One region of the Streptosporangium sp. NPDC000095 genome, then DNA from elsewhere that is predicted to be linked to it. Evidence: riboswitches for the same ligand, from Rfam matches in the RefSeq annotation. Region 1 holds a riboswitch; the other holds the start of a gene.
What was found. A riboswitch is a leader RNA that binds a small molecule or an ion and turns the genes downstream of it on or off. The one in region 1 is predicted to bind cyclic di-AMP.
Positions count from the first base shown of each region.

Region 2: it holds a riboswitch for cyclic di-AMP, as region 1 does, so the genes downstream of both, ACFY3V_RS09685 (hypothetical protein) here and ACFY3V_RS10790 (hypothetical protein) in region 1, are expected to answer to the same signal.

Region 1 is NZ_JBIAZS010000003.1:538,645-543,750, forward strand. Features, by position in the region: gene ACFY3V_RS10780 (hypothetical protein) at 1-181, opposite strand, end outside; gene ACFY3V_RS10785 (hypothetical protein) at 706-963, shown strand; gene ACFY3V_RS10790 (hypothetical protein) at 1,532-2,506, opposite strand; cyclic di-AMP (ydaO/yuaA leader) riboswitch at 2,510-2,646, opposite strand; gene galT (galactose-1-phosphate uridylyltransferase) at 2,719-3,798, opposite strand; gene ACFY3V_RS10800 (DeoR/GlpR family DNA-binding transcription regulator) at 3,795-4,595, opposite strand; gene ACFY3V_RS10805 (metal-dependent phosphohydrolase) at 4,680-5,106, opposite strand, start outside.
Region 2 is NZ_JBIAZS010000003.1:302,708-307,813, reverse strand. Features, by position in the region: gene ACFY3V_RS09700 (hypothetical protein) at 1-308, shown strand, start outside; gene ACFY3V_RS09695 (roadblock/LC7 domain-containing protein) at 367-747, shown strand; gene ACFY3V_RS09690 (hypothetical protein) at 760-1,131, shown strand; gene ACFY3V_RS09685 (hypothetical protein) at 1,309-2,139, opposite strand; cyclic di-AMP (ydaO/yuaA leader) riboswitch at 2,390-2,539, opposite strand; gene ACFY3V_RS09680 (DUF4253 domain-containing protein) at 2,920-3,666, opposite strand; gene ACFY3V_RS09675 (hypothetical protein) at 4,015-4,332, opposite strand; gene ACFY3V_RS09670 (antibiotic biosynthesis monooxygenase family protein) at 4,649-4,933, shown strand; gene ACFY3V_RS09665 (DUF427 domain-containing protein) at 5,035-5,106, shown strand, end outside.

The DNA of each region.
Region 1 (5,106 bases):
CACGGTGGTCCTTGATCGCGACATAGGTGATCACGGACTGGACCGGCTTGACTCGCTTGACGTAGCTGATTTTTTGGTTGGGTGCGGCGTGTGCGGCGGGTGCCACGAGCAGCCCGGCTCCGAGGGCGGCGGTGAGAGCCACTCCGATCGTGGGAAGCCGGAATCGCGTAAGGGGTCGCACTGGTTCTCCTTCACCATGCAAGGCGTTTCTGGACAAACGATCATCTGACCGGTCGGCAGGTACTTTCGAGAAGCGTGGTCAGGCCGAAGGGTGAGCGTCGAGCCGGGTGAAGATGGAGCCGGCTGGCTGCGCGGGCGCTGAGCACGTGGCCCTCGCACATCCGCATTTCGGCGCTGCCCCGATAACGACGTCAGCCGAAACGCCGAGAACGGACACGACGCCTGCGATCCTCTTCTGCTTGCTGGTCGCTACAATTCCCTTCCCTTCAAGCGTTTTTCGAGTTTTGCGCCGACCGAAATCTATACGACCTTGGTATATTCAGAGAATATGGTCGGCATACGGGCGCTGGATCCTGCCGGGTCCTGCGCGCCAGGTGATGACGGTGCGGACATGGTCGGGCCCGTGCCTGGATCGACCAGTGGAACCTGATCTCGGCTGAACCCGCGCCCGGTCCTGCAACAGGCTCAAGCGGGCCACTGCGAGCCGGCGACCTGGAAGGTGACCGATCGTTTCTTTCCGAACCCGTGACGGTCGTGCCTCCCGACGTCAAGATGGTTCGGATCAAGACCCATGCTCACACCGGCACCGGATTTCATGAATGCTCCAACACGTATGCGTTCCGACACCCGGCAGACGTGCGGGCGGTGGGCTACTTCAGGAACCACGCTCGGACGAGGGTAACGCTAATCAAGATCAAAGCGTTCTATACGAATGGCTTCGACGGGAATGCGCTGATCGCCCCGGCCATCAATAACAGCAATGGCTCTTTCCGTAAGGATTGAATAACCAATGGTTATGCGCCTCGATGATGAGGTGATTTCAGAGAAATAATTCGGGCAGTTGCGGATATCCGGTACGCCGCCCGTGGCGTTTCGGGCCTTTCGGGAGAACTCGCCGAAGGCCGGAGAGAAAGACGCGGAGCCTCCGGTGGATGAGTTCTCATCACAAGAAGCCGCAGCGGTGCGGCTTTGGACGAGGGAAGGATCGCCTGCCGCAAGTGCCTGGGCCCGGGACCGATGGATCCGGCGAGGGCGTCGTCCGGCTCGGGAACCGCTGGGTGACCGGGTGGTGCCGGATGCGAAAAGCCGGCCTCCAATCTGTCTTCGTTGGTCGCCCCCCTGCCGCGCCGGGTGACCTACGGGCGCAACCGGGCCACCTCCCATCCGTCACTCGATCAACTGGTCGGACTCAGGACCTGCTCGTCCAGGGGAACCCGTCCTGCGCGTCCGTGCAGGACTCCGCCGCCCTACGCTCTATCGCGCGCCAACCGAAGATCATGAAGCGGGAAGTCCGCGAAGTGTCCTGAGAGGACCTTGCGACAAGATCACCGCAGGGCAGAAGTCTGGTGGTTCAGTACATCGAGATGTGCGGATGGTCGAAGTGGTTGGCCGTGATGCCGCCTCGGTTCGACATGAACCTCCAGCCGGAGCCGTGGTTGATGCGCTGGCGCCAGATCACGTACTTCACGCCGAGTTTGGCCTTGTTCTTGATGGCCCAGGCGGCGATCTCGTCGCCGAGCGCGAGGTTGGCGGCCGTGGGCATCGCGCCACCGGCGCTCATCATGAAGTCGCAGGCGCGGCCCAGAGGATGCTCGCCGCCGTCGTTGACGGCCCGGTAGCAGCCGACCGAGTACGGCAGGTTGAAGCGCCTCATGACGGCGTCGCGCATGATCCGGGTGCGGTCGGTGATGTTGTCGGGGCCGGTGGGCAGTTGCGGCGCCCAGCTGCCGTCGGCGCGACGGCCGGAACCGGTGGGGGCGAGCCGGTCGAGCTTGTTCTTCATGTCGCGGATCAGCTTCTCGGCCTTCTCTCGCTGCGCCTGCACCTCCTTGGCCTCGTCGCCGATCTCGTCGGTGAGCCTGGCGGCCGTCTCGGCCGCCCGCTTCCTGCGGTCGATGCTGTTGACGAAGCCCTCCAGGTGGGCGGCCTGCTGGGCGGTGAGCTGCTCCATCACCGCGGCGGCGCCCATGTCGCCGGAGAACATCAGCGCGGGCAGCCCTCCGCCGCTGCTCTGGTAGCGCAACTGGACGATGGAGTCGACCTCCCGCTTGGCCTCGACGTAGGTCTTCTCGGCCTTTTCCAGGTTCTGCTTGGCGACGATCTCGGCCTTCTGCGCCATCTTGAGCGACTCGCGGGTGGCCGCGTAGGTCTCGATCAGCTTGTCGACCTGCTTGCCGAGCTTGGCCAGCTCGGCGCGGAGCTTGGCCTCGGTGGGCTTGGGGTCCGCGCTTCCGGCGGTGGGGGCGCCGATGGTGAACACGACGATCGAGCTCAGGCAGAGGGCCAGAGACGCACGCCGACGGAACGTGGGGGACGGGGCCGCCACGCACTCTCCTCTCCTTACGCCTACCGGGTTAGCTGACGGGTTCGGGCTGGAGGAAGCCCTTCCACCGAAGTGGTTTCACCCCAGGTGCGGTGGTTCCCCGGCTCCCGGGCAAGGTGCCCGGGATTAGGCAAATCAGCGTTTACAGCCGATGTGGGAAGGATAGTAGTGGTAAACAGCAGGTCATGCGACCTCAAGACGAGACCAAGTGGTAATCAGTTCGTGACAACAGAGCGCAGCAGTTGTGCTGTCGCCTCGGGCGACACGTCGTTCACGAAGGCGCCCATCGCCGACTCCGACCCGGCGAGGTATTTCAGCTTGTCCGGCGCGCGGCGGATGCTGAACAGCTCCATGTGCGCGTACGACAGATCGCGGCCGGTGGAGACCGGTGCCTGGTGCCAGGCCGCGACGTACGGCATGGGCACGCCGAAGATCCCGTCGAGGCGGCGGAGCACGTCGGTGTAGAGGGGGCCGAACGCCGCGCGTTCCCCGGCGTCCAGCGCGACCAGGTCGGGGACCCTGCGGTGCGGGTAGAGGTGGACCTCCACGGGCCAGCGCGCCGCGGCGGGGACGAAGGCCGTCCAGTGCTCGTTCGAGCCCACCACCCGGATCTCGGCCGCACGCTCCGCGGCCAGGACGTCGGCGAACAGGTTGCCGCCCGTCCGCTCCCTGTGGCGCTCGGCCGCCCCGAGGGTGAGCCTGGTGCGCGGGGTCACGTAGGGGTACGCGTAGATCTGGCCGTGCGGGTGGGCCAGGGTGATGCCGATCTCCGCCCCCCGGTTCTCGAAGCAGAAGACCTGCTCCACGCCGGGCGTCGCCGACAGCTCCGCCGTACGGTCGACCCAGGCCTCCATGACCAGTTCGACCCGCTCGGGGGAGAGCCGCGAGAACGCGGAGTCGTGCTCGGAGGTGAAGCAGACCACCTCGCACCTGCCGACCCCCGGACGGACCTCGCTCAACCCTCCGATCGGCCGGTGGTCGCCCGGCTGGGCGGAGAACGAGGGGAACCGGTTCTCGAAGACCACCACCTCGTAGTCGGAGGAGGGGACCTCGGTGAGATTGCCCGGAGTCGAGGGACAGAGCGGGCACTCGTTAACGGGGGGAAGGAAGGTGCGGCCCTGGCGGTGCCCGGCCACCGCGATCCACTCCTCGGTGAGCGGGTCGTAGCGCAGCTCGGAGGCGGCGGGACGGGGCGGCAGGTCGCGCCGGTCGGGTGCCGTGCGGTCGGCGTCGTCGCGCCGGTCGAAGTAGAAAAGCTCCCGGCCGTCGGCCAGGTGGGTGATCGTACGCTTCATCGGCCGGCGATCTCGCTCTCGCGCTGGGGGTCGGTGATGATCATCTCGCCCACCGAGGCGGCGAGCTCCTCGCGGGCCTTCTCGGTCATGCCGGAGTCGGTGACCACGATGTGGGCCTCGGCCAGCTCGGCGATCGTGCTGATGCCGACCGTGCCCCACTTGGTGTGGTCGGCGAGCACCACCAGGCGGTGCGCGGAGGCGACCAGTTCGCGGTTGGTCTCGGCCTCGAGCAGGTTGGGGGTGGTGAACCCGGCGCGGGTGCTCATACCGTGCACGCCGAGGAAGAGGGTGTCGACGTGCAGGCCGCGGATCGCCGAGACCGCGACCGGACCGACCAGCGCGTCGGAGGGGGTGCGGACCCCGCCGGTCAGCACGACCGTCTGGTCGGCCCTGGGGGAGCGGTGGAAGACGTCGGCGACCCGGATCGAGTTGGTGATCACGGTCAGCTCGGGCACGTCGACGAGATGGTGGGCGAGCGTCCAGGTCGTGGTGCCCGCGGAGAGCGCGACGGCGGTGGCCGGCCGGACGAGCCGGGCGGCGTGCCGGGCGATCGTCTCCTTCTCCGCCTGCTGGCGCACCGACTTGGCGGCGAAACCCGGCTCTTCGGTCGAGCCCGGCCCGGCGGCGGTGGCGCCACCGTGGACCTTCTCCACCAGGCCGCGCTCGGAGAGCACCTCGAGGTCGCGCCGGATCGTCATGTCGGACACGCCGAGCTCCCGGACGAGATCGGCGACCCTGACCCCGCCGCTGCCGCGCACCCTTTCCAGGATCGCCTGCTGTCGCTGCTGGGCGAGCATCGCCTCACTCCCCTTAATCCATCAGATTCCACCAAAATACCACGACCAGGTGGGGGAGGTTGTTGGATTGTGGTGGCCGGCCGCTCACAGTCGATCAAGCTCCGCCGCGATGTTCGCCCTTGCCGCCCCCTCCAGATCGGCGACATGGAAGATCACCGGAAGATCGAGCAGCGAGCGCAGCACCGCGGCCCTTCCCGCCCTGAACACGTCGTCGGGGACGAAGCCGTACTCCTCGCGCACGGCCGCCGCGTAGGCGGCGTAGACGTCGGGGGAGGAGCCCAGGATCGCCAGGTCCGCGTCGGACAGCACGGCCCCGTCCGCGTCGCCGGACGCGGGTGCGTGCGTGACGGTCATCCTGACCAGCCGGGCGACCGTCGCCACATCCTCCGCGGGCACCCCCAGCTCCGGCAGCGCGCGCTCGGCCAGCCTCGCGCTCCGCTCCTCGTTGTCCGCGCGCCGCGGGTCGTAGACGGCGTCGTGGAACCAGGCCGCCATCCGTACCAGGTCCGGG
Region 2 (5,106 bases), 240 kb from region 1:
TCGTCGGCGCCGACTCCGTCGCGACCCCGGCCGAGCTGGCGCGCAAACTGGGCCGTCCCGCGTACTCGGTGCTGCTCGCCGTACGACAGCTCGCCTCCTCCGGGCTGCTCCGCGTCCCGGAGCCCGGTCCGGCCGAGGCCCCCGCCGCCCCGGACCCGCTGCCCAGGCGGACGAAGGGCGCCACGGAGATCCCGGCGGCCGGGACGGGCTCCGTGGAGACGTCGGAGTGGATCCCCAGGGCGAACGGGGACCCGGCCGACGTCAACCTGCTCATCCGGCTCAGGAACGCATTGGAGGCAATGACTTGAGCCCGGTCACATGCCGATAAGGCTACGGACGCTGAAGTTGATCGGAAGGAGGATGCCGGTGGAACTGCGCGAGGAGATACGCCGTGAGATGGCGATGCTGCGAGAACGCGTACCCGACGTGGACGGGAGCATCGCGTGCAGTGTCGACGGCCTGACGATAGCCAGCGACCTGAGAAACGACGTCGAGCAGACGGGCGCGCTCTCCTCCGCGGTGCTCGCCCTGAGCCGCCGGATGACGGGCATCGCCGGCAAGGGCGCCTTCGAGGAGACGCTCATCTCCGGAACCAACGGCTACGCGGCGTTCTACGCCGCCGGACCCAAGATCGTTCTCACAGTCCTGGCACGCCCGGGGACCAATCTCGGGCTGCTCAGGCTGGAGGGCCGCAGAACGGCGGACCGACTCGCCGCCGTCAGCTCACGCACATCGATATCCCAGTGATCGGAGACAGTAATGGGCAACATGGACATCTCGCTCAAGGAGATGATGGCGATCGACGGTGCCATCGGCGCGGTCGTCGTCGACTACAACAGCGGGATGGCGCTCGGCGCGCTCGGCGGGTCCAAGGACCTCGACCTCCAGGTCGCGGCCGCGGGTAACACCGAGGTCGTCAGGGCGAAGATGCGGACCATGGAGTCGCTCGGCCTCAAGGACGGCATCGAGGACATCCTCATCACGCTCGGCACGCAGTATCACGTGATCCGCCCGATCTCGGGCCGGAGCGGTAAAGGGCTGTTCCTCTACCTGGCCCTCGACCGGAACCGGGCCAACCTCGCACTCGCCCGGCACAGCCTGCGCGGCATCGAGGAGAAGCTCGAAGTCTGACCCTTTGGTTCGCGGTCCGCGCCCCGGCAGGCGCGGACCGCACCGGAACCCTCGGCGTTTCGAGGATGGTTCTTCCCGATGGCCGCGCCGCCGGGGACGGTGACGGCTCTTTTTGGCCGCCACACCGTCGGAGCCGGTGACGAGGACCGTCTCTGCCCGGTGGCCGCGCCGTCGGGGTCAGTTCTCCTCTGCGGCCACGCCGCCGGGGACGTACTCGGAGACATGCTCGACCATCACCTTGGGCTTGCCGAGCCAGGGTCGCGCCTCCGCGCTCACCAGCTGGGTCTGCAGGCCGATGCCCAGCTTCCTCGCCATCGCGAAGACGGTCGTCGGCGGCTGGGCCGGGTTGGTGTCCCTGCGGTTCCACGCGCCGGTGGAGAACGCGACCGGGTGGTTCTTGATCCCCGTGCCGCCGCCCCACTTGGTGACGACGTACTGGATGTCGATGTGGCCCATGCCACCGTTGCCGTCCACGCCGAGCGTGCCGGCGTTGAACGTGCCGCCGGTCAGGTCGGCGAAGGTCTTGGCGTCGATGTCGATCATGATGCCCTGGTTGGAGGGGTTACCCGGGCCGCGGTCGCCGACGAAGAACTTCGCCTTCTTGCCCTTGTAGAGGATGTATCCCTCGGTGAACAGGGGCCAGCTCGGGCTGGCGATCATGCCCTTCTGCATCGGCTTGCCGCTGGCGGGAAGTCCGGTGTCACCGGCCCGGCCCGAGGAGTCGTCCCAGAAGTAGGAGGCCGTGGTCGCGCCCTGGAGGAGAACGGCCTCGGTACCGGCGGGCGCGCCCGCCGCCGGGTCGTTCGCGAGGCGGGTGGAGGCGGGGGCCGCGGAGGCGGGGGCCGCGGAGGCGGGGAGCGCGAGGGCGACACCGCCGGAGACGAGGAGGCTCGCGGCGGTGAGGGCCGCGGCGAGGCCGCGCCCGAGGGAGGTGTTCCTGTACGGGGATCGCTCGCCCGGACAGGGCGTGTTCAGGTCGTTCTTGTGCATACCAAAGGAGGGGTGCATGGAGAAATGGCTCTTTCGCGAGGGAACGGGGCGGCCAGGTGCGAACACCGAAGGGGTGCACTGGCGGGGACGCGCTCATCGGAAAAGGTGGCGTAGCCGGATCAGCCGATCGCTACGCGGAGCACGGTCCTGAAGGTGCCACGATCAGGCGCGGCGGCGAGGTCGAGGGGACGGGGGGCGGCGTTGAAGTTCAGGTGGTCGGTGCCGACAGGGGGTCCACCGACGTGGTGACGCGGTGATCCATGAGGGGATCTCCTCTCCATCTCGTCTACCGGGTTAGCTGACGGGTTCGGGCGGTGGAGTTGCCCTACCGCCGCGCGTTCGCGGCGGATTCACCCCGGAAAATTGGTTCCCCGGCTCCGGAGCCCTGCGGGCCCTCGGGATTCGACGTCGGCCGGCCGCCTCCTCTTGTGAAGGGCAGGTCGCCAACCGATAACAGTGGACACTACCCACCAAACCGGACAAAGCAAAGCAAACACCATGAAAAACCCAGAAGATCTACCTACAAGCTTCAAGGAAGCCCCATCGATCGCCCCGCCAGGTCGGCACCCGCCCTACCAGCGAGAACGCCTTCCCCAACCCGGCATCCGCCGCGAGAACCCCCGCCCCGGACCCGTACGAGGGCCTTCCCACCGGCGGCCGGCACCCCCGCCCGCGGGACGAAGCTCCTCCCCCGAGACCCACACAGGGCCTCCTCACCGGGGGGTCGACAGCCCATCGCGGGCCCCTCACCGAGACCCGCACGGGATCTCCCCCACCCCGCGGGTCATCCCCGTCCGGTCAGTCCCACCAGAACGACCAGGCGTTCCTGCCCTTGATCTGCTCGGCGTAGTCGACGAGGGTCCCCGCTCCCTGGATGATGCTGTCGGGGCAGAACGTCCAGTGTTCCGCCGCGACGTGCAGGGCGTGCTCGGAGGTCGTCGGCGGCGCGGCGACGCTGAGGTCGAGGGTGTTGAACCCCATTCCGACCACCCGCACCCCGAACCTCTCCTCCCAGCTCCGTACGACGGCCGCGAGCGGGACCATCCACTCGTTGTGGTTCAGGGCGCCCTGCCAGCCCATCACGGCCAGGGCGTCGGCCCCGCGCTCCACCGCGACGAGCCCGAGCGGGGTCCTGCGCTCGGCCACCAGCCCGGCGTACCAGTCGGCGACCACACCGGGATCGGCGGCGAGCCTTCCCGCCGGCGCCGGGCCCGGACACTCGGGACCGTAGGGATCGAGGAGTTCGAGCTGGTCCAGGGTCGCCCTCTCGATCCAGTCGGACCACACCTCGGCCATGAACGCGGCGGCGTTGTAGTTGTCGATCTGAGCGGCGGTGTCGGGGGCGATCTGACCCGCCGACCAGGGCTGGACGGAGTCCTCCAGCAGGACCGGCCACAGGCCCGACTGCTCGTGCTGAGCCCTCAACCGGGCCCAGTACTCACCGGAGACCGTCACCTCACTCAGCCAGAACGCCGGACGGCGACGGACCGCGAGCTGAGCGTAACCGGGGTCGGGCCACACCACGTCCCCCGGCGGCAACTCCACCGAGAGCCTCCTGCCCCCGCCTCCCCCGTCCCCCTCGCCTTCGTGGGCTCCTTCTCCCCCATCGGCGAACAACTGGCCCAGAACTGGCGGGAGTCTCTCACGCTCGCAATCGCTCATCTCTACCGATCCGATCCTGACCACGGATCAATTTTGGCCTGTCAACCACCCCGAGGGACAGTTCTGCCCTGGTCCAGGCAAAAATTATCGGTACAGAGAGGAACGAAGCCGAGCGGGTGCCACCCCTCCACGCCCGACGAATGCTCAACGAGGCCGTTCGGGGCCGCACGTCACGTCCGCGAGGGCGCCGTGAGTCTCGGGGGTAATGGACAGGCCCGCGAAGCCGGAGAGCTAGGGCTCGAAGAGCACCAGGGGATGGCGCCGCGTCATCTCCAGGACCACGCGGCACACCTCCCCCGCCCGTGGGAAGACCGCGTTCATCAGCACGAAGTCCTCCCCCACGGTGAGCGGCTCGGACCACGGTGAGGCGCCGTAGTTCTCGACGGTCAGGTCGGGGAAGAGCGCCGTCAACTCCTCGTAGAAGGCCGCCACCTCCGGGCGCGGCTCACCGGGCGCGGCTCCGCTCTCGTCCCAGGCGAGATATCGAAGAAGGGCCTCCCGCGCGGTGATCGGTCCGGCCGCGAACCAGACTCCGAGATCAAAGCTCACACCATGTCCTCGTCGTCCTCGTCGTCCTCGTCGTCCTCGTCGTCCTCGTCGTCCTCGTCGTCGCCTGCCCAGCCGTCGAATCCTACGTGCCCGGCGGACACCTGATATGCGCGAACCGTACGGAAAGGTCGACGCCCGAGATGCGCGACCGGCGCGGAAGGATCGACGTCTGGAATGCGCGACCGGCGCGGAGGACGGACACCTTTATATACGCGGCCGACGAGGAGGGGGCGCGGTGGGCCAGGACAACGCGAAAAGGGGGCACGCGTGTCCATGAGCGAGGCTAAATGTCGGTGGCGGGCCGTACCCTGCCAGCGTGATCATTATCTCCGGCTGGATCCGTGTCGACCCCGATGCCCGTGACGACTACCTCAAGGGATGCGTGAGCGTGATCGAGCAGGCCCGCGCCGCGTCCGGCTGCCTCGACTTCACACTCGGCGCCGACCTCGTCGACACCGGCCGGATCAACGTCTACGAGCGATGGGAGTCGGAGGAGACCCTCGACGCCTTCCGGGGTTCCGGGCCGAGCGACGGCCAGGAGACGATGATCCGCGACGCCGAGGTGTCTCGCTACCAGATCTCCGGCGTCGGCCCCGCCTGAGCGGGAGGCGACAGATCTCCCCTCCACCGGGGAGGGGGACGGCGACGCGGTTCAGGGTCCGGGGTCCGGCAGACTGGATATGACAGAAAGGGGTTCTCGTCATGACCGACAAGCCCATCCTGGAGCCCAGCCCCAGTCACCCGATCACGATCACGCCGAACCCGGCCCGGATC